DNA from 2 places in the Priestia sp. YIM B13486 genome. Region 1 is predicted to be linked to the other one. Evidence: predicted binding sites of a transcription regulator. Region 1 holds the regulator's gene; the other holds the start of a gene.
The links. The regulator NrdR, encoded in region 1, represses ribonucleotide reductase genes. The targets are predictions, from matches to a motif close to AACACNATATATNGTGTT.
Positions count from the first base shown of each region.

Region 2: a site for NrdR is predicted at 1,850-1,867, ahead of ACFX4G_RS02115 (vitamin B12-dependent ribonucleotide reductase). Genes of this name have one in related genera too.

Region 1 covers NZ_JBHZOZ010000001.1:680,542-696,311, reverse strand. Annotated here, with positions in the region: gene polA (DNA polymerase I) at 1-2,438, shown strand, start outside; gene mutM (DNA-formamidopyrimidine glycosylase) at 2,460-3,293, shown strand; gene ytaF (sporulation membrane protein YtaF) at 3,354-3,983, shown strand; gene coaE (dephospho-CoA kinase) at 4,007-4,603, shown strand; gene ACFX4G_RS03515 (glyceraldehyde-3-phosphate dehydrogenase) at 4,822-5,853, shown strand; gene speD (adenosylmethionine decarboxylase) at 6,275-6,655, shown strand; gene ACFX4G_RS03505 (cytosolic protein) at 6,749-7,135, shown strand; gene nrdR (transcriptional regulator NrdR) at 7,379-7,840, shown strand; gene ACFX4G_RS03495 (replication initiation and membrane attachment family protein) at 7,912-9,339, shown strand; gene dnaI (primosomal protein DnaI) at 9,372-10,304, shown strand; gene ytxC (sporulation protein YtxC) at 10,401-11,261, shown strand; T-box leader at 11,322-11,570, shown strand; gene thrS (threonine--tRNA ligase) at 11,615-13,573, shown strand; ribosomal protein L20 leader region at 13,745-13,867, shown strand; gene infC (translation initiation factor IF-3) at 13,937-14,440, shown strand; gene rpmI (50S ribosomal protein L35) at 14,462-14,662, shown strand; gene rplT (50S ribosomal protein L20) at 14,702-15,061, shown strand; gene ACFX4G_RS03460 (DUF1294 domain-containing protein) at 15,122-15,382, shown strand; gene ACFX4G_RS03455 (hypothetical protein) at 15,401-15,770, opposite strand, start outside.
Region 2 covers NZ_JBHZOZ010000001.1:409,896-425,665, reverse strand. Annotated here, with positions in the region: gene gcvPB (aminomethyl-transferring glycine dehydrogenase subunit GcvPB) at 1-174, shown strand, start outside; gene ACFX4G_RS02125 (rhodanese-like domain-containing protein) at 219-602, opposite strand; gene ACFX4G_RS02120 (lipoate--protein ligase family protein) at 833-1,666, shown strand; gene ACFX4G_RS02115 (vitamin B12-dependent ribonucleotide reductase) at 1,979-4,537, shown strand; gene mntR (transcriptional regulator MntR) at 4,822-5,253, shown strand; gene ACFX4G_RS02105 (patatin-like phospholipase family protein) at 5,356-6,237, shown strand; gene ACFX4G_RS02100 (SA1362 family protein) at 6,268-6,666, opposite strand; gene ACFX4G_RS02095 (DUF1385 domain-containing protein) at 6,715-7,671, opposite strand; gene ACFX4G_RS02090 (YqhR family membrane protein) at 7,985-8,521, shown strand; gene aroQ (type II 3-dehydroquinate dehydratase) at 8,643-9,080, shown strand; gene ACFX4G_RS02080 (M24 family metallopeptidase) at 9,082-10,140, shown strand; gene efp (elongation factor P) at 10,160-10,717, shown strand; gene ACFX4G_RS02070 (YqhV family protein) at 10,857-11,138, shown strand; gene spoIIIAA (stage III sporulation protein AA) at 11,204-12,151, shown strand; gene spoIIIAB (stage III sporulation protein SpoIIIAB) at 12,158-12,670, shown strand; gene spoIIIAC (stage III sporulation protein AC) at 12,690-12,896, shown strand; gene spoIIIAD (stage III sporulation protein AD) at 12,917-13,300, shown strand; gene spoIIIAE (stage III sporulation protein AE) at 13,325-14,509, shown strand; gene spoIIIAF (stage III sporulation protein AF) at 14,515-15,135, shown strand; gene spoIIIAG (stage III sporulation protein AG) at 15,132-15,770, shown strand, end outside.

The sequences.
Region 1 (15,770 bases):
CGTTTCGCCACAAAACATTTACAGAATACAAAGGAGGAAGACAAAAGACGCCTCCTGAACTTTCAGAGCAGTTTCCCTTTATTCGTGAGTTATTAGATGCATATGGGATTAAGCGCTATGAACTGCCTGATTATGAAGCAGATGATATTATCGGTACGCTTTCAAAACAAGCTGAACAAAAAGGAATGGCCGTAAAAGTCATTTCTGGTGATAAAGATTTACTTCAGCTTGTGTCAGAACATGTAACCGTAGATATTACGAGAAAAGGAATTACGGATGTCGATTCCTATACGCCTGCAGCCATTGATGAAAAGTATGGTATTACGGCTGCACAAATTATTGATATGAAAGGCCTTATGGGGGACAGCTCGGATAATATCCCAGGCGTGCCCGGAGTCGGCGAAAAAACAGCCTTAAAGTTATTAAAAGAGTTCGAAACGGTTGAAAATGTATTGAAATCTATCGATCAAGTCAGCGGTAAAAAATTAAAAGAAAAGCTAGAAGATAATCGTGAATCAGCTATCATGAGTAAAAAGCTTGCAACTATTTATTGCGAAGCGCCTCTTGAAGTATCTGTAGAAGATGCAAAGTATGACGGGTTTGAATCTTCAAAGGTCATCTCATTATTTAAAGAGCTTGGGTTTAATTCTTTGCTTGCTAAATTTGGTGAATCAGCAGAAGAGGAAGCAGATTTTGAAGAACTAACGTTTGAAATAGCGCAGGAAGTTCACGATGATATGTTAACAAGCGAAGCAGCTCTGATCGTAGAAGGGTATGAAGAAAACTACCATCACAATCAGCTGCTCGGTTTTGGAATCAGCAACAAAAATGGTCACTATTTTATTGATAAAGATACAGCTCTTTCATCTTCTAAATTTAAAGCATGGTTAGAAGATGGACGTGTAAAAAAGACGGTGTTTAATGGGAAACGTACGATTGTATCGTTAAAATGGGCGGGGCATGAAATTAAAGGAATTGAACATGATGTAATGATTGCTTCTTACATCTTGAATCCTGCTGAGGCAAATGATGACCTAGCGACAATTGCAAAATTAAAAGGATACCATCAAGTGCAATCAGATGAAGCTGTGTATGGAAAAGGAGCTAAGCGAAGCATTGCAGAAGCTGATCAGCTAGCTGATCATGTTGTAAGAAAAGCAGCCGCCGTAGCTTATTTAAAAGAAGTGTTAGAAAAAGAATTGGTGGAAAATGAACAGTTTGAGCTGTTTGAGAAGCTTGAAATGCCTCTTGCCATTGTCCTTGCTGATATGGAATATCAAGGGGTGAAAATTGACCGCGCGCGTTTGGATGAAATGGGCGAAGATCTTCGAGAGCAGCTTGAAAAAATTGAAGCGAAAATCTACGAATACGCTGGACAAGAATTCAATATTAATTCGCCAAAGCAGCTAGGAGTTGTTCTTTTTGAAAAAATGCAGCTTCCAGTCATAAAGAAAACAAAAACAGGCTATTCCACATCAGCTGATGTATTAGAGCAATTAGCTAGTACCCATGATATTATCCCAGAGATTTTACAATACCGTCAGCTAGGAAAATTACAGTCTACGTATATTGAAGGATTAAAAAAGGTTATTCATGAAAGCGATGGAAAAGTTCATACCCGCTTTAATCAAACATTAACTCAAACGGGAAGATTAAGCTCAGTAGATCCTAACTTGCAAAACATCCCGATTCGTCTTGAAGAAGGTAAAAAAATAAGAGGTGCGTTTGTGCCTTCACAGCCTGATTGGTTGATATTTGCAGCGGATTATTCACAAATTGAGCTGCGCGTACTGGCTCATATTGCAGATGATGAAAAGCTAATTGATGCGTTTAAGCATGACTTAGATATTCATACGAAAACAGCGATGGATGTGTTCCACGTCGAAAGAGAAGAAGTAACGTCCAATATGCGCCGCCAGGCTAAAGCAGTTAACTTTGGAATCGTCTATGGCATCAGTGATTACGGTTTATCGCAAAGTTTAGGAATTACAAGAAAAGCAGCGGCTACTTTTATTGAACGCTATTTAAAAAGCTTCCCTGGTGTACAGGAGTATATGGATACGATTGTACGCGATGCAAAAGAAAAGGGATATGTAACAACGCTCTTGCACCGCCGACGTTACTTGCCTGAAATCACGAGCCGAAATTTTAACCTCCGCAGCTTCGCTGAGCGTACGGCTATGAATACGCCTATCCAAGGGACGGCAGCTGATATTATTAAAAAAGCAATGATTGAAATGGATAAGCGCTTAAAAGATGAAAATCTTCAGGCTAAGCTGCTGCTTCAAGTACACGATGAGCTGATTTTTGAAGCCCCAGAAGAAGAAATTAAAATTTTAGAGAAAATCGTACCAGAAGTAATGGAGAACGCTTTAGAGTTAGAAGTTCCGTTGAAAGTAGATTATTCTTACGGAAAGACTTGGTACGAAGCAAAGTAGTGGAAAAAGGATGTGACAAACGTGCCAGAATTACCAGAAGTTGAAACCGTCAGACGTACGTTAATTGAATTAGCCAGTGGAAAGACCATTGAGCGTGTAACAGTTAAATGGCCTAATATTATCAAACGTCCTGAACAAGTTGAACAGTTTTGTGATGCGCTTGTTGGACAAACCATTCGAGATGTTGAACGCAGAGGTAAATTTTTGAAAATTGTGCTCGATGATTATACGATGGTTTCTCATTTGCGTATGGAAGGGAAATATGCTCTCCATGAGAATGCAGAAGAACCAGATAAGCATGTACACGTCTTTTTTCACTTCACGGATGGAACGGAATTGCGATACCGGGATGTAAGGAAGTTTGGTACTATGCACTTATTTAAAAAGGGAGAGGAAGATCTGTTTCCTCCTCTTATTGGCCTTGGACCTGAACCGTTTGACGAAACATTTAATCCTAGTCAATTAAAAATGAGAATCGGCAAAACCTCTCGAAAAATCAAGCCGGTTTTACTCGATCAAAATGTCGTGGTTGGGCTTGGAAATATTTATGTAGATGAAGCACTGTTTCGCGCAGGGATTCATCCTGAACGAGTGGCCAGCCAATTAACAGACGAAGAGTATGAAAAATTGTACGAAGAAATTGTAGCGACTCTTCAAGAAGCTGTGAAACAAGGAGGCAGCACCATTCGCACGTATGTAAACACACAGGGACAAATAGGCATGTTTCAGCAGCAGCTTTATGTGTACGGAAGAAAAGGCGAATCCTGTAAAATGTGCGGTACCCCAATTGAAAAATTTGTTGTAGGCGGTAGAGGAACACATATCTGCCCAAATTGTCAGCCGGCTAAAAAATAACAATGGATGGGCTCCTTTCATATACTACGTATAGACAGAAAGGAAAGGAGTCCTCTCATCATGATAACATTTTCTTTACTTATTCTTGCTTTTGCCGTAAGTCTTGACAGCTTTAGTGTTGGCCTGACATACGGACTTCGAAAGGTAAAAATCCCGCTGAAATCCATTTTTATTATTTCATGTTGCTCAGCATTTTCTTTAATGTTTTCTATGTTTTTAGGAAAAGTACTTACGCATCTATTTTCAGTGGATGTACTAAATAAAGTAGGCGGAGGTATTCTTGTTCTGCTTGGGATGTGGATTTTATACCAGTTTTTTTGTCCGGCAGATTCACCTCGAGTAAAAGAAGAAAAAACATTAGTAAAAATTGAAATTAAGTCAATTGGCCTAGTCATTAACGTATTAAAAAAGCCAATTGCAGCAGATTTAGATAATTCAGGTTCCATCAATGGTATTGAAGCATTTATACTTGGAATTGCATTATCTCTTGATGCATTTGGAGCGGGGTTTGGAGCGGCTTTATTAGGTTATTCGCCGTATGCTCTAGCAATTGCTGTAGCTCTTATGAGTTCTCTTTTTTTAAGTGCGGGCATACAATTTGGCAAGGTTTTTTCACGTTTATCATGGATGAAAATGTTCTCATTTGTACCAGGAGTTCTGCTCATTATTTTAGGTATTTTTAGATTTTAAATAAAGAGATAAAGGAGAGGCCAATGTCAATTGTAATTGGATTAACAGGCGGAATTGCAAGCGGGAAAAGCACGGTAACCGGAATGCTACGAGATATCAATATTCCAGTAATCGACGCTGATCACATTGCAAAAGAAGTCGTAGAACCAGGAAAAGAAGCATACAAACAAATTGTCGAGACGTTCGGCCGTTCTATTCTTCACGAGAACGCGGAGATCAATCGAGCGGCTTTAGGGGAAATTGTGTTTTATCAAGAGGAAGAACGTAAAAAGTTGAATGCAATTGTACATCCTGCCGTAAGAAAAGAAATGCTTTCTCAAAAGGAAAGCTATATAGAGGAAGGTTACGAAGCCGTTGTATTAGATATTCCGCTGCTGTTTGAAAGCGATTTGACACATTTAGTCGATAAAGTAGTAGTTGTATATGTCGATGAGTCTGTGCAGCTAGAAAGGTTAAAGTCGCGTAATAACCTCTCGGCGGAGGATGCCTATGCGCGTATCCATGCACAGCTGCCTTTAATTCAAAAAGTAGCCTTAGCCGATGCGGTGATCAATAACAACGGTCCTGTGGAAGAAACAAAACAACAGCTTTTAAGTATATTAGCCCTATGGCTAGATTAAAGAGTGAATGATTGCATTCACTCTTTTTTTATTGGGAATATTTAAGGGCTTCTAAAAAAGAATGTGTTAAATATCTGTTCTTGCTATATACATATAGTAAAACTTAATTAAAATAATTTATTAAAAAAAATTAATATTATTCACTTTTTAAATATTTATGTTATACTATTAAATATAAAAAGTTAAATAGTATAACACATATAGAGAGGGGTATAGCCATGAAAGCACGTATTGCCATTAATGGTTTTGGGAGAATAGGAAGAATGGTGTTTCGCACAGCGATTATAGAGGAAAATTTGGATATTATTGCAATAAATGCATCTTATCCAGCAGAAACGTTAGCACATTTAATCAAATATGACTCTATACACGGAGCATTTAATGGAGATGTCAAATGTGATGATGATGCGCTAATTGTTAACGGTAAAAGAATTCAGCTATTAAATTCACGTGATCCGCTGAATTTGCCTTGGAAAGAGCTTGGGATTGATCTAGTTGTTGAAGCAACGGGAAAATTTAATTCAAGAGAAAAAGCGCAGTTACATATTGAAGCAGGTGCGAAAAAAGTTGTCTTAACGGCACCGGGTAAACAAGAAGATATCACCATTGTGATGGGCGTAAACGAACGAGAGTTTGATGTGAATCAGCATAACATTATTTCCAATGCCTCTTGTACGACAAATTGTCTAGCTCCAGTTGTCAAGGTACTAGACGAAGCGTTCACAATTGAAAACGGTTTAATGACGACCGTTCATGCATATACAAATGATCAAAAGAATATCGATAATCCGCATAAAGATTTGCGAAGAGCCCGTGCGTGTGCTCAATCAATTATTCCTACAACCACTGGAGCAGCCAAGGCACTTTCATTAGTTCTTCCTCATTTAAAAGGAAAACTTCATGGGATGGCGCTTCGTGTGCCAACGCCGAACGTATCGCTTGTCGATTTAGTTGTGGATGTAAGGAAACCTGTGACGATGGAAGATGTTAATTTAGCGTTTATTAAAGCTGCTGAAGGACCATTAAAGAATATTTTAAATTTAACAATGGAACCACTCGTATCAATTGACTTTAATACAAATCCTCATTCAGCTATTGTAGATGGACTATCCACAATCGTAATGGAAGATCATAAAATTAAAGTGTTAGCTTGGTACGATAACGAGTGGGGCTACTCTCAGCGCGTAGTCGATTTGGTAAGATATATTGCTGCAGAAATGCGTAATGGATCAAAAATAAGAGTAAGCTAAGAAAGCTATTGATTGCTTTTAAAAAAACAGGGAGCTGTCGCCCTGTTTTTTTGTTTTTATCCAAAAGAATAGGGAAAAGCAATAAGATAAGCATGCAAAGGGGTGTTTATTTTCCTCAATTTTAATAAAAAATTAATAATCGTTTAGCAGCTTTTACACACTGTCTCACGAGAATACAGGGGTAATTTGTATAGGTCTATCTGCAAGAACAATCTTTAATAAAATCAAAACACGTATTGCAAAATAAATGTAAACAAAGTATACTATGTTTCGTGAACTTCTTGTGTACCTTTCGGTGATGTGGCTACTTAAAGGGTTAGGACCTCTTTGGACTAACTTTCCCCCGTGGTAGTTAACATGCTATATGGCGAAAGAACTTCATGTTTAACGATTAAAAATTGTTAAAGGGGGAAATATCATTATGGAAACAATGGGTCGTCATGTCATCTCAGAATTATGGGGATGCGATTTCGATAAGTTAAATGATATTGATTATATTGAAAAAACGTTTGTTGATGCAGCTTTAAAATCTGGTGCGGAAGTTCGCGAAGTAGCGTTCCATAAATTTGCACCTCAAGGTGTAAGTGGCGTTGTTATTATTTCAGAATCACATTTAACGATTCACAGCTTCCCAGAGCATGGTTATGCAAGTATCGATGTTTATACTTGTGGTCATTTAGATCCTACAATCGCAGCAGATTATATTGCAGATGCTCTAAGTGCACAGACACGTGAAACAATTGAATTACCACGTGGAATGGGTCCTGTTCAGGTAAAACAAACTAAAGCGAATGCACTTTAATAGTGTCGATTGATTACGTAAGTTAAGAGGTGTATTACACACCTCTTTTTAGTATATAAATTTTTAATACGCAAAAACAAAGGGGATAACAACATGGGGGTAGTACAAGCAGTTAAATCTTTATTTTCTAATCATGTAGAAACAAACGATCACCATTCAGATCCAACTCTAAAAACGCATTATTACAAAACAACAGCCGGGAATGCATTTAAGCAAGTTCATGAAATGTTGAAGCACATGCAAGGGATAGAGATACTTGCTGCATATGAAGAGCGAGGAGAGATTAGCTTAAACGTTGTAAAAGGAAGAAAAGCTTTTGTTGTGATTACCATTATTAACGTACGTCCTCTTGAAACCGCTATCGATTTTTCTGCTACAACAGAATCAAAAGTGGTGCCGGTTGATTTTGGTTTTAGTAAAGAACTTGTACGTACGCTTTATAAGAGCTTTGATCAAAAACTCATTCCTCTTTCTTCGTAAGTTCCTTATCATTTTTGAATTTCAGGAAATAAAATGGGGAAATTCCTTTTCCTTTACTTGTATTCAAGCCTTGTTTTCTATAAGATGGAATAAAGCAAATCCTTTAATACAGCATCGTGTTTGTTAAAGGAAATGATGATAAAAATCATAATAAATGGCGAATAGCCGGCTAACATAGATGGAAATTAACTTATATAAGAGAAAATAAAAAGAAAAACAAGGTTTATTATTGGAGCTGAGAATATGAAGTGCCCATCCTGTCATTACAATGGAACGAGAGTGCTGGACTCGCGCCCTGTAGAAGAAGGCCGCTCTATTCGTAGAAGACGTGAATGCGAAGAGTGTCACTATCGTTTTACAACTTTTGAGAAAGTAGAAGAACTTCCGTTAATTGTTGTAAAAAAAGATGGAGCGAGAGAAGAGTTCAGCAAAGACAAAATCCTTCGAGGGTTAATTAAGGCGTGTGAAAAACGCCAAGTAAGCTTAAAACAATTAGAAGATACGGTACACGATATTGAAACAGAGCTGCGCAGTCAGGGTACATCAGAGGTGCAGTCAGATGTTGTAGGAGAAATGGTGATGGAGCGATTAGCTGCTATCGATGAAGTCTCTTATGTTCGATTTGCTTCTGTATACCGACAATTTAAAGACATCAATGTATTTATTGATGAATTAAAAGATTTAATTAAGAAGGAACGACTGTAAAAGAGCTATTGAAGTATTCTTTAGGCTCTTTTTTGTCATTTCTATTACTTTAAAAGTAGGTAGGGAACGACATGAAAGAACAACATTGGAAAGAAATGATACCGGTCGATCGTTATGTTGTTCGTTCGAACGGCATACTGCAGGAATACGACCGAAAGATTTTAACCATGCTCTATCAGCCGTTGGTGGGTACAACGTGCTTTGGTCTGTATATGACGTTATGGAGCGAGCTGGAACAAGATCGTTTATGGGGGAAAGAGTCTACGCATCATCATCTAATGTCAATGATGCAAATTAATTTGAAAGCTATTTACCATGAGCGGTTAAAATTAGAAGGCATTGGTTTGTTAAAAACATATATTAAGGAAGAAGATGATGTTCGTGTGTTCATTTATGAGCTCATTCCTCCTCTGACGCCCCATCAGTTTTTTAACGATGGCGTGTTAAATGTATATTTATATAACCGACTCGGAAAATCTATCTTTCAAAAAGTAAAAAATTATTTTTCTGATTCACTCGTCGATGAGCAATCGTTCAAAGATGTGACGCATTCATTTAACGATGTATTTAAATCAGTTAAAGCAACAGAGCTGGCTCCAAGTTTTCAGTCTGAAAGCAAGGATGTATTTTCTCCTGATGCTCAAACGGACTTTGTGGATTCCTCCAAACGCGCTTCTATTGAGATGAGCCCGGATTCCTTTGATTTTGATTTATTTTTAGCAGGTCTAACAGATTCAATGATTTCGAAAAGGTCTATTACATCTAAAGTAAAACAAGCGATTGAAAAGCTAGCCTTTTTATACGGTATCGATCCTCTTCAAATGAAAAATGTGGTGCTCGATTCGCTAAATGAGAACGATCAAGTTGATATTGAATTGCTTAGAAAAGCAGCACAGTCCTTTTACCAATTTGAAAATGGAGAAGCACTTCCAAATCTAAGCGAACAAATTCAGCCGCCTATGCTTCGTACCATGCAGGAAAAGCAGCCGCAGACAAAGGAAGAGCAGCTCATTCAACAGCTTGAAGTGACTTCTCCTCGACAGCTTTTGATCGAGTTTTCCGGGGGAGCAGAGCCTTCAAAAGCAGACTTGCAAATGATCGAAGAAGTGATGTTTAACCAAAAGCTTTCACCAGGGGTAGTAAATGTTCTAATTTACTACGTGATGCTAAGATCCGATATGAAATTATCTAAGAGCTATGTAGAGAAAATTGCTGGACACTGGGCGCGCAAAAAGGTACAAACTGTTCAAGATGCCATGAATTTAGCTAAAAATGAACAGAAAGAATATCAGAATTGGACCGAAGCAAAGCAAAATAAAAAAACAGCTGGACGAAAAATTGTGCGTAAAGAAATGGTGCCAGAGTGGCTGAGCGATGAAGAAAAAGAAGAGAAAAAGCAGCCTTCAAAAGAAGTGGACGGATTTGAAGAAGAAAAACGAAAGCTACAAGAAGAGCTCAAGCAGTTAGATCAAGAGCTAAAACAAAAGCATAAAGAATAAAAAGCAGGTATGATAGAGATGAGGTGAAAAAGATGAAGCCTATCAATGATTCACTAAATCAGTTAGTGAACAAAAAGGATTTTAAAGCACGCTTAGAAGCATTAAGAAACAGTATCCTGTCTAATCCCGAAGTTAAAACATTTTTGCAAGAGCATCGCCATGAGTTAGATGAGCAAATGGTTGACCGAGGTCTGATGAAGATGCATGAATTTATCGATCAAAGCAAATGCTGTGACAAGTGTCCTTCTCTGCAAAGCTGTGTCAACATGGTGAAAGGATACCACCCTCAGCTGGTTGTAAAAGGCCGTAATATTGATTTACAGTATGAACGCTGTCCTAGAAAAGTACAAGAAGATGAGCGAAAAGAACAAGAATCTTTTATTCAGTGTATGTACGTGCCTAAAGAAATTTTACAGGCAACAATGTCTGATATTGAAATTGAGCAGGGAAGATTTGAAGCCATTAAACTAGTAAGAGATTTTGTGCGAGAATATGAGCCGAATAAGAAAATGAAAGCTTTATATTTACATGGTTCGTTTGGTGTGGGGAAAACGTATTTTCTTGGAGCAATTGCCAATGCGTTAGCCGAAAAGAAAGTGAAATCTACCATTCTGTATGTCCCTGAGTTTTTGCGTGAGTTAAAAGGTTCGTTTCAAGATCAAAGTTTCAATGAGAAAATAGAGTATGTCAAAAAAGTACCGGTTCTTATGCTTGATGATCTCGGAGCAGAATCCGTAACGAGCTGGATGCGAGACGATGTGCTCGGAACCATTTTACAATTCCGTATGCTCGAAAATTTGCCGACATTTTTCAGCTCGAATTTAAATTTTAAAGAGCTACAACATCATTTGACTTATACCCAAAGAGGCGAGCAGGAAGAGCTCAAAGCCGCTCGTGTCATGGAACGAATTAAGTCTCTAGCCATTCCTGTTGAAATGAATGGAGAGAATAAACGAAATAGATGAGCAGGTCGTTTTACATTTCTTGTAACGACTTGCTCATTTTTTTGCATGTTGCCCCATATACATTAATAAAGCGTGTCCAAAGGGGGGCTATGAGGAATGAAAATATTCTTTAAATATGTAGAAGACGCAGTCGTTGTATATGAGTCTTTATGCGCGAAGCGAAGCGCTTTATCATATGGTTCACAGTGCTTGAAGCTGGTGAATAATCAGCTTTTAGTCATTGATGAGACATACAATAGAGAGGCCATTTTACAAGACATGGTGATACCGGTATTAACCCACGTAATTTTAAAAAAGAAAGAAAAAAAGATGATGGTAAACATATTAAAAGAACAATTTTTCTATTCAGAAGAGGAAGAGCAAGATTTGCTGCTTCAAATTATGGGGGGGATTATGGAAGGAGAGAGAGGCGAAATTCCGCAAAAAACATTTTCTCTTCCAAGAGAATTACTTATCCGCCAGGCTCTTCAAGACTTCTTCATTCATAATGTAACATTCACCTTTGAGTCTTTTCTCCAATTCCGTTTAAAAGAATATCAAGAGCGGCTGCGCTATTATGCCGAGCTGGCGATTGATGAATATAAGCTTGAACAAGACTATCAAATTCTTATTCATCAGCTGCGTCAAGCAGCTAATGAAAGACAGTCATCTACAGGTAACGTGTATGTAATGCACTTGAACAAAAACAAGTTTGTACTGTACGACCACAACAGTAGATATGTTCCTGAACGTGAATGTGCAGCTCTAGCAGAGGCCTTTTTATCTGAACAAGAATCATTATACATAGACTCAACTATTATCGCGCCTTTGCTAAGTTTATCTCCAGCTGCTATTCATCTGTATAGCGACCAGCATGATCATGATTTTGTTTATACCATTCAAAATATCTTCCAAGAAAAAGTTATGTTATACGAAAAAAATGAATTTCCGTTTGATCAAAAGCAAAATATAACGTGAAAGGTTGATTTCTATTTTGAAAATGAATATAATAAATGCATATTGAAAAACAGCTATATGTTACAAGTTATGATGAGGACATGAGTGTATATTTACGGTTTGTAGAGAGGGAGATCCAGGCTGAAAATCTCCTAACACGGAATATATTCTTACCACCTCTAAACTTCAGTAGTAAACGAGCAGAGCCTCTAGTAATTACTGACGGAATTTCCGTTATAAAACCTCGAGCCGCTTCGGGTTCTTTGGGTTATCCAGAATACGAAGAGGAAACAAGGGTGGTACCGCGTGTATACACAACTCGTCCCTTTTGATAAGGGACGAGTTTTTTGTTTTTACAAAAAGTTTATTCAGTTATGTTAAAGGAGTGGAAAGTTGTGTCAGAAGTAATCAAAATGACATTCCCTGATGGAGCTGTTAAAGAGTATCCAAAAGGATCATCAACAGAAGATATTGCGGCTTCTATTAGCCCGGGATTAAAGAAAAAAGCATTAGCAGGCAAAGTAAACGGCGAGCTGCTGGATTTACGTACGCCAATCGAAGAAGATGGCAGTCTTGAAATCATTACACAAGATGCTCCTGAAGCGCTTGAAATTATGCGTCACAGTACAGCGCATTTAATGGCTCAAGCAATCAAACGTTTATACAAAGATACAAAAGTACAGCTAGGTGTAGGGCCGGTTATCGAAAACGGTTTTTACTATGACATCGATATGGAAGAATCAATTACTCCTGAAGATTTAGGTAAAATTGAAAAAGAAATGAAAAAAATCGTTAATTCAAATATTGAAATTGAACGAAAAGAAGTTTCTCGTGAAGAAGCCATTCAACTTTTTAAAGAAGTTGGCGATGAACTGAAGCTTGAATTGATCGATGCGATTCCAGCAGGTGAAAAGGTTACGATTTACCAACAAGGCGAATTCTTTGACCTTTGCCGAGGCGTGCACGTGCCGTCAACAGGCAAAATTAAAGAATTTAAACTATTAAGCGTGGCGGGTGCTTATTGGCGCGGAGACAGCGATAATCAAATGCTGCAGCGTATTTACGGTACAGCATTCTTTACAAAAGCAGATTTAGACGAGCATCTTCGTCTTCTTGAAGAAGCAAAAGAACGTGATCACCGTAAACTTGGTAAAGAGCTAAACTTATTTACAAATTCTCAAAAAGTAGGACAAGGTCTGCCTTTATGGCTTCCAAAAGGTGCGACGATCCGCCGTATTATCGAGCGTTATATCGTAGATAAAGAAGTAAGCCTTGGTTATCAGCACGTTTACACTCCAGTGCTCGGAAGTGTAGAACTTTACAAAACGTCTGGTCACTGGGAGCACTACCAAGATGACATGTTCCCTGCAATGGAAATGGATAACGAAGACCTGGTTCTTCGTCCGATGAACTGTCCTCATCACATGATGGTTTACAAACAAGGTATTCACAGCTATCGTGAGCTTCCAATCCGTATTGCTGAGCTTGGAACGATGCACCGCTACGAAATGTCAGGAGCATTATCAGGACTTCAGCGTGTTCGAGGCATGACGCTAAATGATGCGCATATCTTTGTACGTCCCGACCAAATCAAAGAAGAATTTATTCGTGTAGTTCGCTTAGTTGAAGCGGTTTATAAAGATTTTGGATTTGAAAATTATTCATTCCGTCTATCTTACCGTGACCCTGCAGATACAGAAAAATACTTTGATGATGATGCAATGTGGGAAAAAGCACAAAGCATGTTAAAAGACGCAATGGATGAACTTGACCTTGATTATTATGAAGCTGAAGGCGAAGCGGCATTCTACGGTCCAAAACTAGACGTTCAAGTTAAAACAGCCCTTGGGAAAGAAGAGACGCTATCTACGGTTCAATTGGATTTCTTACTTCCTGAACGATTTGATTTAACGTATGTAGGAGAAGACGGAAAACAACATCGACCGGTTGTTATTCACCGCGGCGTGGTGTCAACAATGGAACGTTTTGTAGCTTTCTTAATCGAAGAATACAAAGGAGCTTTCCCAACGTGGTTAGCACCTGTACAAGTTCAAGTGATTCCGGTATCACCTACCGTTCACCTTGAGTATGCAAAAGAAGTGCAAGAACAGCTTCAGCTGGCGGGTATTCGTGTGGAACTTGATTCTCGCGATGAGAAAATCGGCTATAAAATCCGTGAGGCTCAAATGCAAAAAATTCCTTATATGCTTGTTGTAGGGGATAAAGAAGTAGAAGATAAAGCAGTAAACGTACGTAAATACGGTGAGCAGAATTCAGAAACAGTGGACTTCCAAGCCTTTTTACAAAATGTAAAAGCAGAAGCATCTCGCTAATGAAAAAAGCAGAGAATTGAAATTCTCTGCTTTTTTATCTAACATTTATAAAAAACTGTTGCATAAATGTTTTTCCTTTGATACAATAATTTTTGTTGTGAAAAAAGAACGAAATCATTGACTTTTGTCTTTGTTGATACTATAATAGCTTAAGTAATTGAATACTTGTTTATACAGAAGAAGAAGCACCCGCTTCTCACCTGAGTGACGCATAGAGCAGTTAGCAGGTACATCGTATCTTAATTAAAACGATAGAAGTGTGGGTGCAGTATGTACTCACACTTTTTTGTGTGAGTTAATAATCGGTCTAAGCAAGCGTATTCGCTCATTAAACCTTGGAGGTGGCTACTTATTAGCAAGGACATGATGGTAAACGAGGGCATTCGAGCTCGCGAAGTTCGTCTAATTGATCAAAATGGTGAACAATTAGGAATTAAATCAAAAAATGAAGCATTAGAAATTGCTTCACGAGTAAATCTTGACTTAGTAATGGTTGCTGCAAATGCGAAACCGCCGGTATGTCGTATTATGGACTACGGTAAATTCCGCTATGAGCAACAACGTAAAGAAAGAGAAGCTCGTAAAAACCAAAAAGTTGTAAACTTAAAAGAAGTTCGTTTAAGTCCAACAATTGATGAACATGATTTTAACACTAAACTTCGTAACGCACGCAAGTTCCTTGAAAAAGGTGACAAAGTGAAAGCGTCTATTCGCTTTAAAGGTCGTGCCATTACTCATAAAGGGATTGGCCAAAAAGTACTTGAACGTTTTTCACAAGCTTGCGAAGATGTAAGTTCAGTTGAATCGGCTCCTAAAATGGAAGGCCGCAGCATGTTCTTAGTCTTGGCACCTAAAAACGAAAAGTAATAGAACGAGGAGGAACACCCCATGCCAAAAATGAAAACACATCGTGGCGCTGCAAAGCGTTTCAAAAAGACTGGAAGCGGTAAATTAAAACGTGCTCGTGCTTACACAAGCCATTTATTCGCTAACAAATCTACAAAACAAAAGCGTAAATTACGTAAAGGTTCTTTAGTAAGCAAAGGTGACTTCAAACGTATCCGTCACTTATTAGATAACATTAAGTAATTTGGGTTGAGATAGAAACAATACAGGAGGTAAACAATTATGCCACGCGTAAAAGGCGGTACAGTAACACGCAAACGTCGTAAAAAAGTTTTAAAATTAGCTAAAGGTTTCTTCGGTTCGAAGCATAGATTATATAAAGTTGCTAATCAGCAAGTTATGAAATCTCACATGTATGCTTATCGTGACCGTCGTCAGAAAAAACGTGACTTCCGTAAATTATGGATCACACGTATTAATGCAGCTGCTCGTATGAACGGTCTTTCTTACAGCCGTTTAATGCACGGTTTAAAATTAGCAGGTATTGAAGTTAACCGCAAAATGCTTGCTGACTTAGCTGTAGCTGATGAAAAAGCATTTGCTGAATTAGCAACTGCTGCTAAAAAAGGCTTAGATAAGTAATGAATATAAAGTCTCGTCATCTTTAGATGATGAGGCTTTTTTGCTATCGGAGGACATATCATGAATGAACTGCTGCTTACCTATTTTATTGTTATTAATATAGTAGGGGTAGGAATGATGTATAGAGATAAACAAAAAGCGAAAAGACATGAGTGGAGAATTGCCGAAAGCACACTGTGGACGGTAGCTGCTATCGGAGGAGCTCTTGGAGGACTAATTGGTATGTATTGCTATCGTCATAAAACGAAGCACACATCGTTTACAGTAGGTTTTCCTATTCTTGCTGCTCTTGATTTACTTTTCTTTTTTGTTATCAGCTGAGCACAAATGATGTTGTGCTCAGTGTAAAAATTCTCGAACGGGGCTTTTCCAGCGAATAGGAGCATTTGGATACATGTCGTGTACGTGGCTTTCCAGCAGCTTGAAATCTTGCTTTTGCAGTTCATGTAATCGAGATGGATCTGTTAACACCATTGTAATTGACAAAGATTCTGGTTCATTGGGATTGCTGTATTTTTCTCCTTCAAATAAAATACCTTTATACGTTAGTAGAAAATTTTTGCGGATATTCGTTTTTTCGTCAACGACAAAAAATTGCTGATGTTCCTGAGCTGCTACAAGCTTCCGCTTTGGACTGCGAAAATGCTGAACCAGCTTTAATAGTGTGTAAGCAACAAGCGCGAAAATGAACACGCGAACGATAACAATA
Region 2 (15,770 bases), 270 kb from region 1:
ACGCTAGATGCGTTTATCGATGCGATGATTCAAATTGCAAAAGAAGCAGAAGAAACGCCTGAAGTCGTACAGGAAGCTCCGCATACAACGGTTGTGAAACGCCTTGATGAAACGCTGGCAGCGAGAAAGCCAGTTCTTCGCTATCAGAAAGAACAGGCTGTTCAAAACGTCTAACAAAAAACCTCGCCCAAAGGCGAGGTTTTTCTATATACATACCATTATTTTTTCTTTTTCACTTTACCGTTCCACATTTTGAAGCCGCCTTTTAAATCATAGATTTCTTGAACACCGTGGCGACGAAGCATTTGTGCTGCGCGTCCTGTGCGCATTCCGCTTTGACAATAGATGTAGACAGGTTGATCTGGACGAAATTCTTTAATGCGCATACGGAACTGTGAAAGAGGAATATTTCGTGCGCCTAAAATATGTCCGTTTTCGAATTCATTCGGTTCACGAATATCAACTAGCTGTGCCTTGCGGTAGCCGCTGCGGAATTCTTCTTCAGTTAACGTTTTCATAATGCGACGTTGGACAAAGAACATAACGACAGAGTATATGATGATTACTCCAAGTAAAATGAGTACTGCTGTAATTGCTGACATGCTGATTCTTCCTTTCTTCGACAAAATCCATACTCTTATTATATAAGTGAATGAAATTAGAAGTAAAGCGATTTTGCCTTGAATCTAGCGGATTTCTTCCCGAAAATGAAAAAACTACCACATTTGAATTCACAGTTTTATGTTGCTCTTTGCTTTTCCTTAGCTCAATCTTTTGGTAGACTAAAAAACGGATTTATTTTTTATATTACATATAGCTGAGGATGAGGTAGATGAAAGCAAAGTGGAGATTTATTGATTCCAACAACCGTTCGCCTTATTACAATATGGCGTTAGATGAAGCGTTATTAGAATGGCATAGTAAAGGAGAAATTCCACCTACGATTCGTTTTTACGGATGGAACCCTCCAACGCTGTCAATCGGTTATTTTCAAAAAGCTGAAAAAGAAATTAACTTTGATAAAGTAAAAGAATTAGGGCTAGGCTTTGTAAGACGTCCAACGGGCGGCAGGGGCGTGCTTCACGATGAAGAGCTTACTTACAGCGTAATTGTATCTGAAGAGTATCCTAACATGCCCAAGACAGTTACAGAGGCATATCGCGTAATCTCTGAAGGTTTACTGGAAGGGTTTCGTTCGTTAGGGCTCGAGGCTTATTTTGCTATTCCTCGTTCAGAAGAAGAAAAAAATAGCTTAAAAAACCCTCGTTCGTCCGTGTGCTTTGATGCTCCTTCTTGGTATGAACTAGTTGTAGAGGGCCGCAAGATTGCTGGAAGTGCCCAAACTAGACAAAAAGGAGTTATTCTACAGCACGGCTCTATTCTGTTAGAGATTGATGAAGATAAATTATTCAGCGTGTTTAATTATCCAAATGATCGCGTGAAAGAAAGAATGCAGCGCGCATTTCGTTCTAAAGCGGTAGCCATTAATGCAATTGCGGGCCGCAAAATCTCTATTGAAGAAGCAAAAGAAGCGTTTTATAAAGGATTTGCTTCTGCTCTTGATATCGATTTAGAACCGTATACACTGTCTGAAGAAGAGGAAGCATATGTAGAAGAACTAGCGCGCACAAAGTACGGATCGGATGAATGGAACTTTAAGCGCTAAACGGATGCCCATGGGAAATAGATAAAAGTGCAACTTCTTATAAGTTGCACTTTTTAGTGGGATTTTTAGAAACAATGCTTGGCTAATAGAATACATAGGGAAGAAAAGTCAAACACTTTTTTTACGAAAAAAAAAATATTTCACTTGACACCCTTCTATATGTAGATGTTTGGAGAAGTGTCAAATACTATATATTGAATTCGTCCAAGCCGTGTGGTAAGTTATTGATAGTTGATTGAAAAACTTTATTTCCTTTAAAAGGAAATAAAGTTAATAAATTTATAGATGTTCGATAGGTAAGGAGTTGTGAGAATGACTGTTTTGTTAAATCAAAAAGTGAATATGAATGTTGAAAAGCTCAATTCAGATATTGAACGCTTTCCGCAAGTACATCCGATTACACCGGATATGAAGTTGACTCATAAAGGTGTTTCAAGATTGGTAATGTTAGACCGCTATGCGTTTAAAGATACGGAAAAATTAACGTTATCAGAAGGAGATTTTGTTGTTCTAACCGTAAAGGAAGATCCAAAATTTCCAGCACGAGGACTTGGCTATGTGGAAAGCATTAATTTTGAGCAAAAAACCGCTGTTGTCAAGGTAGAAGATGAGTTTAGAGGAGCTTTATCGCCTGAAGAAGCAGAAAACGGATTAATTACTCGTTCTTTAGATGTCATTGAAAAACCTCTAGAAGTCTTCTATGAGCAAATTGCAAAACGTAATGCAACAGGCTTAGCTTCTGTGGAAAAAACAGAAGAAAAGCGTAAAGAGTGGTTTGAAAAGTTCTATCAAGAGCTTGTTCAGCTAAACTTTGTACCAGCTGGCCGCGTTCTTTACGGTGCAGGTGCTGATACGGACGTAACGTACTTCAACTGTTATGTAATGCCTTATGTAAAAGATTCACGTGAAGGTATTTCAGAACACCGCAAACAAGTAATGGAAATCATGAGCCGTGGAGGCGGTGTTGGAACGAATGGTTCAACTCTTCGCCCGCGCAACACGCTGGCTCGCGGTGTAAACGGTAAATCATCTGGTTCGGTTTCATGGTTAGATGATATTGCTAAACTGACGCATCTTGTTGAGCAAGGTGGGTCACGTCGTGGGGCCCAAATGATCATGCTTGCCGACTGGCATCCTGACATTGTAGAATTTATTATTTCTAAAATGCAAAACCCTCGCATTTTACGTTTCTTAATTGAAAACACAAATGACGAAATGATTAAAAAACATGCGCAAGATAAATTGAAGTTCACGCCGCTAACAGAGTCTGAAGAAGCGATGTACCAAGGAATCATTAACTATAAACAAATTCCTGGTCTTGGTGGGTTCAGTGAAAAAATCATCAAAGATGCAGAAGAAAAGCTGCAAACAGGCGGAACGTACAGCGTTCATAACTCAGAGTTTTTAACAGGAGCAAACATTTCTGTATGCTTAACAAAAGATTTTATGGATGCTGTTGAAAACGACGGAGAATACGAACTTCGCTTCCCAGACGTAGAAAGCTATTCAAAAGAAGAAATGGCTAACTACAATGAAAACTGGCACGAAGTAGGCGACGTGCGCGAATGGGCAAAACAAGGAAACAAAGTTCGTACGTATCGTACTATCCGTGCAAAAGAGCTATGGAACTTAATTAATATTTGTGCAACGTACTCAGCTGAACCAGGCATTTTCTTCTTTGACAATGCTAATGATATGACAAATGCTCAAGCATATGGTCAGCACGTTGTTGCAACAAATCCATGTGGTGAACAACCACTTGCACCATTCTCTGTCTGCAACTTAGCTGCTGTTAACCTAGCGCAAATGGCAGATAAAGAAACGAGAACTGTTAACTTTCAAAAGTTACGTCAAACGGTTGAAACAGGCGTTAGAATGCAAGATAACGTTATTGATGCAACTCCTTATTTCTTAGAAGAAAACCAAAAGCAAGCGCTTGGCGAACGCCGCGTTGGCCTTGGTGTAATGGGTCTTCACGATCTTCTTATTTATTGTGAAACAGAGTACGGCTCTGACAAAGGCAATGAGTTAGTAGATAAAGTGTTTGAAACAATTGCAACGACGGCTTACCGCGCGTCTGTAGAGCTTGGAAAAGAAAAAGGAAGCTTCCCGTTCTTAGTAGGCGAAACAGATGCTGAAACGGCTTCTTTACGTGAAGCATTCACAAATACAGGCTTCATGAAAAAAATGCCTGAAGATATTCGTGAAAACATTAAAGAGAACGGTATCCGAAACTCTCATTTATTAACAGTAGCGCCAACAGGCAGTACTGGAACAATGGTTGGAGTATCAACGGGTCTTGAACCTTATTTCTCATTCTCATACTTCCGAAGCGGCCGTTTAGGTAAATTTATTGAAGTAAAAGCTGATATCGTTCAAGAGTATTTAGATCAGCATCCAGAAGCAGATCCAAACAACCTTCCTGAATGGTTCATTTCAGCTATGGAACTTGCACCACAAGCTCACGCGGATGTGCAATGTGTGATTCAGCGCTGGATTGACAGTTCAATTAGTAAAACAGTAAACGCTCCTCGCGGTTACACGGTAGAGCAAGTTCAAAAAGTGTACGAGCGTCTGTATAAAGGCGGAGCAAAAGGCGGTACGGTGTACGTAGACGGCAGCCGTGATGCACAAGTCTTAACGCTAAAAGCAGAAGAAAATACGTTTGATGAAGAAATTGAAGCGCCAAAAGAAGAAACGAAACCGCACGTTGTGTTAGTTGATACAATTAATGAAATTCGTTCAACTGATGTAACAATCGGTTCTGAAGTAGGTAATACGTGTCCGGTTTGCCGTCAAGGAACGGTAGAAGAAATGGGCGGATGCAACACATGTACAAACTGTGGTGCACAGCTGAAATGCGGCCTTTAATTTTGAATATGATTGACTAGTAAAAGCTGACTCAAACGAGTCAGCTTTTATTATGTATAAAAATGGGGCATAAATAAGAAGCGAGATCGAACAGTTCTTGTATTTGAATAAGCATTGTAGTATGATTTTAATTGAATGTCTTTTATCCAGTTTTATCTTATGACATCGCTTTATTTACACGTTTTTTTCACATAGATTATCAAACATGAACACGATATCACTATAAGAAACAGACATTTATGACTTATTATTAGCAATACATAATATTAATTGGGGGAGATTTCATGCCTACACCGAGTATGGAAGATTATATTGAACAAATATATATGCTAATTGAAGATAAAGGATACGCTCGAGTGTCTGATATTGCTGATGCATTGGCGGTTCACCCCTCATCTGTAACGAAGATGGTTCAAAAGCTAGACAAAGATGAGTACTTAATTTATGAAAAATATCGAGGCCTTGTTTTAACAGCTAAGGGGCAGAAGATTGGAAAACGTCTTGTTTATCGCCACGAGCTTTTAGAGCAGCTGCTGCGCATCATTGGCGTAGATGAGAAAAATATTTATGATGACGTAGAAGGAATTGAACATCATTTAAGCTGGAATTCCATTGATCGAATTGGAGATTTGGTTCAATACTTTGAAGAAAATCATAACCGTATTCAAGATCTTCGCAATGTACAAAAACGAAATGAAGAAGAACAAAAATTATAAGAAAAAAGCAGCGGCCAATAGCGTCACTGCTTTTTTTCTTTTTATCATAACTTGTTGCTGAGTCGACTACAAATGTAGAGTAGGTAGTTTGGAGGAGAGGCTGTGTACGTCGACGGAGTGTTTTCAGGTGGCGGTATTAAAGGGCTTGCACTGATTGGCGCGTTACAAGCTCTAGAAGAAAAAGGCTTGATCTTTCGGCGGTTAGCCGGAACGAGTGCGGGTTCCATTATTTGTGCATTTGTAGCAGCCGGTTATACAAGTGAAGAAATTGTTGAAATGATGAATGAAATTGAGTTATCGTCTTTTTTAGATCAAAGAATGTCTTTTTTACCATCAAGCTTGACAAAGTGGCTGTTTTTATATTGGAAAATGGGATTATATAAAGGAGAAAGGCTTGAAAAGTGGATTGCTGAAAAATTGCGGAGCAGAGGAATTCGTACATTTGCTGATTTGCCTGATCAGTCGCTGCGTATTATTGCTTCAGATTTGACCAACAGTACGATGCTTGTTCTTCCAGATGATTTGCCTAAATATCAAATCGACCCGAATCGCTTTTCTGTAGCAAGAGCCGTTCGAATGAGCTGCAGCATTCCATATTTTTTTGAGCCGGTTAAATTAAAATCTACCCCAAGCAGTTTAATAGTCGACGGGGGCGTGTTAAGCAACTTTCCAATTTTTCTGTTTGATGATGATAAAAGTCTTAAGAAACGACCGGTAATTGGGGTGAAGCTGAGCCCGAAGGACGAAGAAAGGGAACGGAATAAAATTAAGAATGCCGTTGGTTTATTCAGTGCGCTTTTTGAGACGATGAAAGATGCGCACGATGCAAGACATATTTCAAAACGTCACGAAAAAAATATTATCTTTTTACCTGTTAATCAAGTTTTTGCGACAGAATTTACCCTCACAGAAGAACGGAAGGAAGAGCTGATTGCGTTTGGCAAAAAGCGTACAAGGGCATTTTTGAAAAAATGGTGCTATTAAAAAAACAAGGAGGTTTTTCTCCTTGTTTTTTTAAAAGAATGCTCTATTTTTCTTTTTTCCTTTTTTACCTTCGATGACGGTCAAGTGTGAGTTGTTTTTCTTTTTCTTTAGCGGTTTCGTTGATTTGGATACCGGGCGCTTATTTGAGCTTCGGTACGTATGCATATCAACTTTGTTGCTTCCTCGCTCTTTTTCTTTTTGACGCAGTTTTGATTGTTTTACTGCGCGCACATAGCCTCTATCTTGACCTTTTGTCTGAGAAGGGCGGAGAATAAACCGATAAACTAAGTAAAACAAAATGATAAACAGAAAAATATAACCTGCTTGACGTAATAAAACAGCTGGATCTGTAATCAACGTAAATGCAAAGCCAATGACTCCTAACCCGATTAGACCATATACAAGTGGTTTCACGAATGGACGTCTCATTTTGTTCACCTCCTAAAATAGTAAAAAAAGAAAGCAAAACGGTGTGGATTAGACAACTTGTTCGTCAGTGGTAGAAGAAAGTTCATTTTCAACGCGTAAAAGTTCTTTAAATGAAGCAATCGCAACTTCAACTTGATCATCTTTTGGTTCTTTGGTTGTTAAAAGCTGAAGCCATAAACCGGGATAACCTAAAAAGCGAAGAAGAGGGACATGACGAACTTTATTGGTTAACTGTAACACTTCAAATGATAAACCAAGGACAACTGGGATTAATGCAAGGCGATCCACAATTCGTAACCAAAGAGGATCCGTTGGAACGAGTAGGTAGACAAACATTCCTACAACTACGGTAAAGAGGATAAAGCTACTTCCGCAGCGATAATGAAGTCGAGATTGTGCTTGCACGGCTTCTACCGTAAGTTCAGCATTGTTTTCATATGCATTAATGACCTTGTGTTCTGCTCCATGATATTGAAACACCCGTTTAATAAGTGGCGTTTGTGAAATCACATAAATATAGCCAAGGAGCAATAATAGTTTAAATACTCCTTCAATAAAAACCTGAGCTACACTTGAAGTGAAAACAGGACGTGTCAATTGTGCTAAAAACACAGGAATCAATGTAAATAGTACTTTCCCGAAAAGAAAGGATATTACACCAATAGTTGCAACGCCAAATATTAAAGATAGTTTTGATTCTTTTTTCTCTTTTTGTTGTTCTTCTGCTACTTGAGCATCATCTTCTGGGTTCACGTCATAGCGTTCAGAGGAAAAGTTCAAGTGCTGCGTACCGTTTGCACTGGCTTCAACAATAGCAGCAATTCCTCGTAAAAAAGGAATTTTTTTTAAAGCAGTGAGTACGGAATTTGATTTTCTTTTTGAATGAAAATAATCAATAGATTGATCTTTGCGACGAATAGCCGTCACCATCATACGTTTGCCACCGAACATGACGCCTTCTATAACGGCTTGACCACCATACGCAGGTTTTTGCAATTTAGACATTTCAGGCACCAACCTAACTTAACTAGACTAGACTTCTTAGTATTTTATATTCTACAGCAAAATCAAATAAACCTCTAGGCGGATGCATGTTATCTAGTTTAGCCAATATTTTTCATCTCCACACCCTTGTTATGAATTTTTTTCCTTTCACTTATAAAATTTGTTTATGAAACTCTGTGCGAAGTAGTTTAAAAATGTCTCTTTGATATCAGGCTCCCTTCTTGCGTATAGGAAGAGTAATAAACGTAAAAACTTAGAAATGAGTCAGTAGGAAATGAGAAAAAAGTTCATACTACATCAAGAGGTGATTAATATGTCAGAACCTAAAGAACAGCATGAAAAAAAACAGGATAACCACCCTACGCATAAACAGGAAATGTCTTTTTTATTTAAAGCCATCTTTATTTCCTTTTTTGGAGGAATTTTCTGGAGCTTTATTGGCTATTTAAATTATCTGTTCAGCTTTAGTGTTATCAATCCAAATATGCTTTTAGATCCATGGGCATTAGGTGATTGGAAGGATAAAGGAATAGGTGTTATCGTCAGTATTTTTCTTATAGGGGTATTATCTATTGTTGTCGGGTTGTTATACTACGTCCTATTAAAGAAGTTTAAAACAATTTGGATAGGTTTTGCTTACGGCTTATTATGGTGGGCAATTGTATTCGTTGTTTTGAATCCGCTCTTTCCCAACTTAAAAACAATTGGAGAGCTTCCAGCTAACACGATTATTTCATCCCTCTGTATTTATATTTTATATGGTGTATTCATCGGATATTCCATTTCTTTTGAAGCTGCAGAGCTTCAAACAAAAGATGAATCTACAGATTTTCAAACGGCGAATAAGTAGTGTGAATGTTCCAACGTATGCTAATATATTCTATATAATGATTTAAAAAGAAAAATAAAGTGCAAATTCACATGAGTGAGCTGCATAAAGGGTTCGTAGTAGGGGAGAGTGTTGAATTAAGATGAATAAGATTTTAGTAATAAACGGTCCTAATTTAAATCGTTTAGGCGTACGCGAACCAGCGGTATATGGGACAGATAATCTTCAAAATCTTGAAGAGAAACTTCAGCGAGCAGGCAGAGACCATGGGATAGAAGTTGAGTGCGTACAGTCTAATCACGAAGGTGTAATTATCGACTGGATTCATGAAGCGGATGAGAAATTTGATGGGATTATGATTAATCCTGGTGCTTTTACTCACTACAGTTATGCCATTCGAGATGCGATTGCTAGTATATCTGTTCCTGTTATTGAAGTGCATATTTCGAACGTACATAAGCGTGAAGAGTTTCGCCACCATTCGGTGACGGCACCTGTTACACATGGTCAAATTGTCGGGTTAGGTTTATATGGATATGAGCTTGCCCTGCAGGCACTTTTACAATTAAGGGGGAAATAAAATGAAAATCGAAAAACTACGCGAACAGTTTTCAAAGTTGAATGTGGACGGTGTTGTAATTACAAGTGAATATAACAGGCGCTATATGACCAATTTCACAGGATCTGCTGGTGTCGTTATTATTTCTGAAGACAAAGCGGCATTTGTAACAGATTTTCGTTATGTTGAACAAGCAACTAGTCAAACAGAAGGTTTTGATATCGTTCAGCACAAGGGTCCTATTGTAGAAGAAGTAGCGAATGTAGTGAAACAATTTGGAATTAAAAAGCTTGGTTTTGAACAGAATTATGTTACATATGGACAGCATCAATTATTTGATAAGCATATCGGCGCGGAACTTGTTCCAATCTCGCACGCAATCGAAAACTTACGCTTGATAAAGAGTGACTCAGAGATTAAGATATTAAAGGAAGCTGCAAAAATAGCAGATGCAGCATATGAACATATTTTAACCTTTGTTCGTCCTGGTTTAACAGAGCTTCAAGTATCTAATGAACTGGAGTTCTTTATGAGAAAACAAGGCGCAACATCTTCATCTTTTGATACAATTGTTGCTTCAGGGCATCGCGGGGCTTTACCCCATGGTGTTGCTTCTGACAAAGTCATTGAAAAAGGCGAACTTGTAACGCTTGATTTTGGCGCATACTATAATGGTTACTGTTCAGATATCACACGAACATTTGCCGTCGGTGAAGTAAGTGATAAGCTAAAAGAAATTTATAATGTCGTACTGCAAGCGCAGCTTAACGGAATGAGCGGCATCAAAGCAGGTATGACGGGTAAAGAAGCAGATGCGCTAACGCGTGATTATATTACAGAACACGGATACGGCCAGTATTTTGGACATTCGACCGGTCACGGCGTAGGGTTAGAAGTACATGAAGGCCCATCACTTTCTGTGAAATCTACAGATGTACTGCAGCCAGGTATGATTGTAACCGTTGAACCAGGTATTTACATACCAGACTTAGGGGGCGTTCGTATTGAAGATGATACGATCGTCACAGCAGAAGGTAATGAGGCATTATCGCACTCATCAAAAGAGTTCATTATTTTATAAAATGTAGGAGGATTTCTTCATGATTTCAGTAAATGATTTTCGTACAGGTTTGACAGTAGAAGTAGACGGAGGTATTTGGCGTGTAATGGATTTCCAACACGTAAAGCCTGGTAAAGGCGCTGCATTCGTTCGCTCAAAACTACGTAACCTTCGTACAGGAGCTGTGCAAGAAAAAACGTTCCGTGCAGGTGAAAAAGTAGGGAAAGCCCAAATTGATAACCGTAAAATGCAATATCTATATGCAAGCGGCGATCAGCACGTATTCATGGACAACCAGTCTTATGAGCAATTAGAGCTTCCGGCAAGTGCAATTGAATATGAGCTAAAATTCTTAAAAGAGAATATGGAAGTAGCAATTATGATGTACCAAGGTGAGACATTAGGTGTTGAACTTCCAAACACAGTTGAGCTTAAAGTAACAGAAACTGAACCTGGTATTAAAGGTGACACAGCTTCTGGCGGTACAAAACCGGCAACTGTAGAAACTGGCTTAACAGTAAACGTTCCGTTCTTCGTAAACGAAGGCGACGTATTAATTATCAACACAACAGACAGCAGCTACGTATCACGCGCGTAATTGGATCGTGTAAGCAAGCTGCAAACATACAAAAAAGGCAGAGAATCATTCTCTGCCTTTTTTGTATGTTTTTTTTGTGCTAACTCTTCCTTATTTTGCATAGGTTGTACTAAACAACGCAGAGGTATAGGAGGGGCTTATGAAGCAGTGGTTGGATCATTTAAACGGTACGGTATTAACGATGGCGTGCCTTCGATTTATTTCTTCATTTATTGAGTTTATTGCCGCTATTTTAATTGTCACAAACAATGATGTGAAAAAGGCGTTAATGATTAATGGAATGTTAGCGCTTGTTGGTCCGATTGTAATGGTGAGTTCTTTTACCATAGGTTTAGTGTCCGTAGCCGATCAATTATCTTTTGGGAAATTAATCATGATTGTAGTAGGAGTGCTCTTCATTTTAATCGGTGTTTTTAAATAAAAGGTAGGCATAAAATGGTCAAGCTTATAATACATTGAAGTGAGTTCAAATATGAGGGGATGAATATGTTAAACGAAATACTTGCAATCTTTCCGCCTAATTTAAAAAAGACTGTGGAATTTTATGTCACAAACCATTCTCATGTACTAGAAGAAATTCGAGTGCGCATAGGAAGACCTGTCGAATTTACAATCAACAATCAGCCATATTTCGAATCGTATCTTCCAAGTGCAGAAGATGCTTTATTTATCTTAAATAAATTAAGCCAGTTTTCGATTTATATGATTGAAGAAGAATTGAAAAAAGGATATGTCACCATTGAAGGCGGGCACCGGGTTGGGCTAGCGGGAAAAGTTGTAACAGAAAATGGACAGGTTCGTGTGATTCGAGATGTATCATCCTTTAATATCCGGATTGCTAAACAAAAGATTGGTATTTCGAATCAGCTTATTCCTTTTTTATACAATCGCTATTGGCAAAGTACGGTCATTATAGGACCTCCTCAAACAGGAAAAACAACCATGATTCGCGATTTAGCCAGAGTAATAAGTACTGGCATAGAGCGCTCTAAGATTCCTCCGTTTAAAGTGGGAATTGTAGATGAACGATCAGAAATTGCTGGGGCTGTTAAAGGGGTTCCTCAGCATACATTCGGATTTAGAATGGATTTATTAGATAGCTGTCCGAAAGCTGAAGGCATGATGATGATGATTCGCTCCATGAGCCCCGATGTGCTGATCGTGGATGAAGTGGGAAGTGAAGAAGATTGTAAGGCCGTACTTGAAGCGGTTAATGCTGGCGTTCGTGTCATTATGACTGTTCATGGCTATGACATTGACGATTTAATGAAGCGTCCCACTTTGCAAGCTTTAATGAAACTTCATGTATTCAAAAGGTATGTTGTGCTATCGAACAGCCGAGGTCCTGGAACACTTCAGGCTATCTACGATGAGCACTATAATTTCATGAAAACGTCCGCTGAAAAGTCGCTTATTGAAAATAGTAAAGGGTGATGGTGTATGAAACTGTTTGGTGCCATCTTTATCTTATTTGCTTCCACTTACACAGGATTTGAGTTTGCAAAGCAGCTTAGTGCAAGACCTAGGCAGCTCAGGCAATTAAAAACGGCTCTGAGGTCGTTAGAAGCAGAAATTATGTACAGCAATCGGCCTCTTCAAGAAGTTGCTCATTTGTTATCTCTACAGCTTCCTAATCCTTTGGCTTCTTTATTTAATGAGTTTTCAATGAAATTAAAAGAAGGTACTGAAAGTGTCAAGGAAGCTTGGGAAAAGACGTTGGACCAATTTTGGAAACAAACCGCACTTAAAACGGGAGAACTAGAAATCTTAAAACAATTTGGTGAAACGCTTGGTCAACATGATCGTTATTCGCAGCAAAAGCATATCTTACTGACGCTGAATCATCTTGAACGCGAAGAACAAGATGCAGTTGATAAGCAGAATCGCTATGAAAAAATGGTTAAAAGTTTAGGCTTTCTATCTGGATTGCTACTGGTCATTCTATTGATGTAGCGATAGAGGAGGATTGAATTTGGGAATTGATATGAACACCATTTTTCAGATTGCTGGGATTGGTATCGTCGTAGCTTTTTTAGTCACCGTACTCGAACAGATGGGAAAAAAAGATTACGCGAACTGGGTTACCCTCATCGGTTTTATTTATATTTTATTTATGGTTGCTTCGATTGTAGAGGACTTATTTCAAAAAATCAAATCGGTTTTTTTATTTCAAGGGTAGAGGGGTGAGTTGCCATTGAAATGCTTCAAATTGTGGGCTTAGGGTTAGTAGCTACGTTTTTGGCTCTTATTTTAAAAGAACATAAATCACCTATTGCTTTTTTACTTGTTGTATTCGTGGGATCCGTGATCTTTCTTTTTTTAATTGATCAAATCTACGAAATTATTAAGATGGTCGAGCGGCTGTCGATTAATGCCCACGTTAACATGATTTATGTGGAAACCATTTTGAAAATTATTGGTATCGCCTATATCGCCGAATTTGGTGCTCAAATTACGAAAGATGCAGGGCAAGGTGCCATTGCTTCTAAAATTGAATTAGGTGGAAAAGTGCTGATTCTCTCCATGGCAATTCCTATTTTAACGGTCATTATTGAAACGATTATTTCAATGCTGCCCAATTAATTTTACTTAATATGAGGTGACGAAATGAAGCGGTGGACGTTTAAAGTGAATATACTCGCTCTTCTTTTGTTCCTCTTTTTTTTCTTTCCAGAAAATGTACAAGCTTCCGAACCCCCGAAGCAGCAAGAACTTGTCAATGAACAAATTGATAAGCTCGGTATCGATGAAGTCAAACAGTTTTGGGACGATATTATTACCCAATACGGCGGCTTTTTACCGGAGAGTCAGAAGGGAAGTTTAGTCGATTTTTTAAAAGGAGAAAAAGAGTTCTCTCTTAAAGAATGGCTAGGAGGTCTTGTAAAGTTTTTATTTCATGAAGTATTAGCGAATGGAAAACTCCTCGGTACACTCATTATGCTAACGGTTTTTAGCGTGTTTTTACAAACACTCCAAAGTGCGTTTAATCAGCAAACCGTAAGTAAAGTAGCGTATGCGCTTGTATATATGGTTTTGATTATCATTGCTCTTAATAGTTTTCAAATTGCTATCTCTTATGCAACGGGAGCGATTGAGACCATGACCAAATTCATTTTAGCTCTGGTGCCGCTGCTGCTTGCCTTAATGGCATCATCAGGAGGAGTTGTATCGGCAGCCTTTTTTCATCCGATGATTTTGTTTTTAATGAACACAAGCGGTTTGCTTATTCAATACGTAGTGATGCCGCTGCTTTTTCTTTCAGCACTGCTTAGCATTGTGAGTACGATTTCAGATGAACATAAGGTTACACAGCTTGCTCAGCTGTTGAGAAATATAAGCATTGGCGTGCTCGGAATATTCCTAACTGTTTTTTTAGGAGTGCTGTCCGTTCAAGGGGCTACCTCAGCTGTTGCCGACGGTATTACAATTCGAACGGCAAAGTTTGTCACAGGGAACTTTATACCTGTTGTAGGGCGTGTGTTCACAGATGCGGCTGATACAGTCATCAGTGCCTCGCTTCTATTAAAGAATTCAGTAGGGATTGCTGGAGTAGCAGTCTTACTGTTAATCGTCGCGTTTCCGGCTATTAAAGTGTTAACGCTTGCTTTTATCTATAAGCTAGCAGCAGCTCTTCTTCAACCCATTGGAGGAGGACCGGTTATTTCCTGCTTGAGCATTATCAGTAAAAGCGTCATCTATATTTTTGCGGCGCTTGCGGTTGTCTCGCTTATGTTTTTCTTATGTATAACGGTCATCATTACAGCGAGCAACGTCACAATGATGGTGAGGTGAAGAAATTGCAGGCCTTAACGACGTGGATTACTAATATCGTTCTTTTTATCTTATTAGCTACCATTATTAATTTACTATTGCCCAATTCTAGTTTTCAAAAATATACAAAGCTGGTGGTTGGACTTCTTTTAATGCTGATTATTATTACACCCGTTTTTCAAATTTTCAAAGTGGATGTTAATCAAATGCTGAAATCACTTAGCTTATCATCTATTCGATCCGATCAGCAGGTAGAAAATTCAATAGAAAATCAGAAAAAAGAAATACAAGCTTCACAACGTGCATATATTTTAGAACAAATGGCTGTCCAAATGGAGGCAGATGTAAAAGAGGAGTTGATGGATCAGTATGGTGTAGCAATTGATCGAATTCACATTGAAACAAAAAAGCCGAACGACGAACCTACCGCTGATAATATTAAATCCATTTCAGTTGCCGTAAGTAAAAAAGCATCGGATGATTCCGAGGTTGTTTCAGCTGTGAAAGTTATTTCTATTGATACCTCCACACCGATCGAAACAAACAAACCAACAGAATCCAAGAAATTATCCAACTATTTAGCAGCAAAATGGGATGTAAAACAAGGCCAAGTTGTTGTGAATATGGAGGAGGGAGACACGAAATGAGTCAAAAGCCAGAAAAAGGTGACCCATCATTTTTTCAGCGGTTCTTTTCACTTAAACAGTCATCAACTACGAAGAAACCTTCAAAGTTAATGTATATAGGCATTTTACTAGCTGCAGGCGTTATCTTTATGGTATTTAGCAACTTACTCACAACATCTATGAATTCAGGCGGATTACTAAAGAGTGCAAGCAAAGAAACCAGCGCACCACCGGTATCACAGGATGTTCCCGCTTTTAGCTCTAAAAAGACAACAACAATGACAGGCTATGAAGAGCGGTATGAGGAAGAATTGAAAGATATTTTGGATCAAGTTAGAGGCGTAAGTAAGGTAAAAGTAATTGTGAACCTAGATGCAACAGAATCCAAAATATATGAAAAAAACAGCGTCACAAAATCGCAAACGACCAACGAAACAGACCGTGAAGGAGGGACTCGTAAAGTTGAAGATTCCTCAACAGACGAACAGCTGGTCATTGTAAGAAGTGGAGAACAAGAAAAGCCTGTTGTAGTTAAAACCGAAAAGCCAAAAGTAAGAGGCGTGTTAGTTGTCGCTAAAGGAGCTGATAATATCGAGGTAAAGAAATCTATTATTGAAGCCGTGACAAGAGCGCTCGATATACCAAGTCATAGAGTA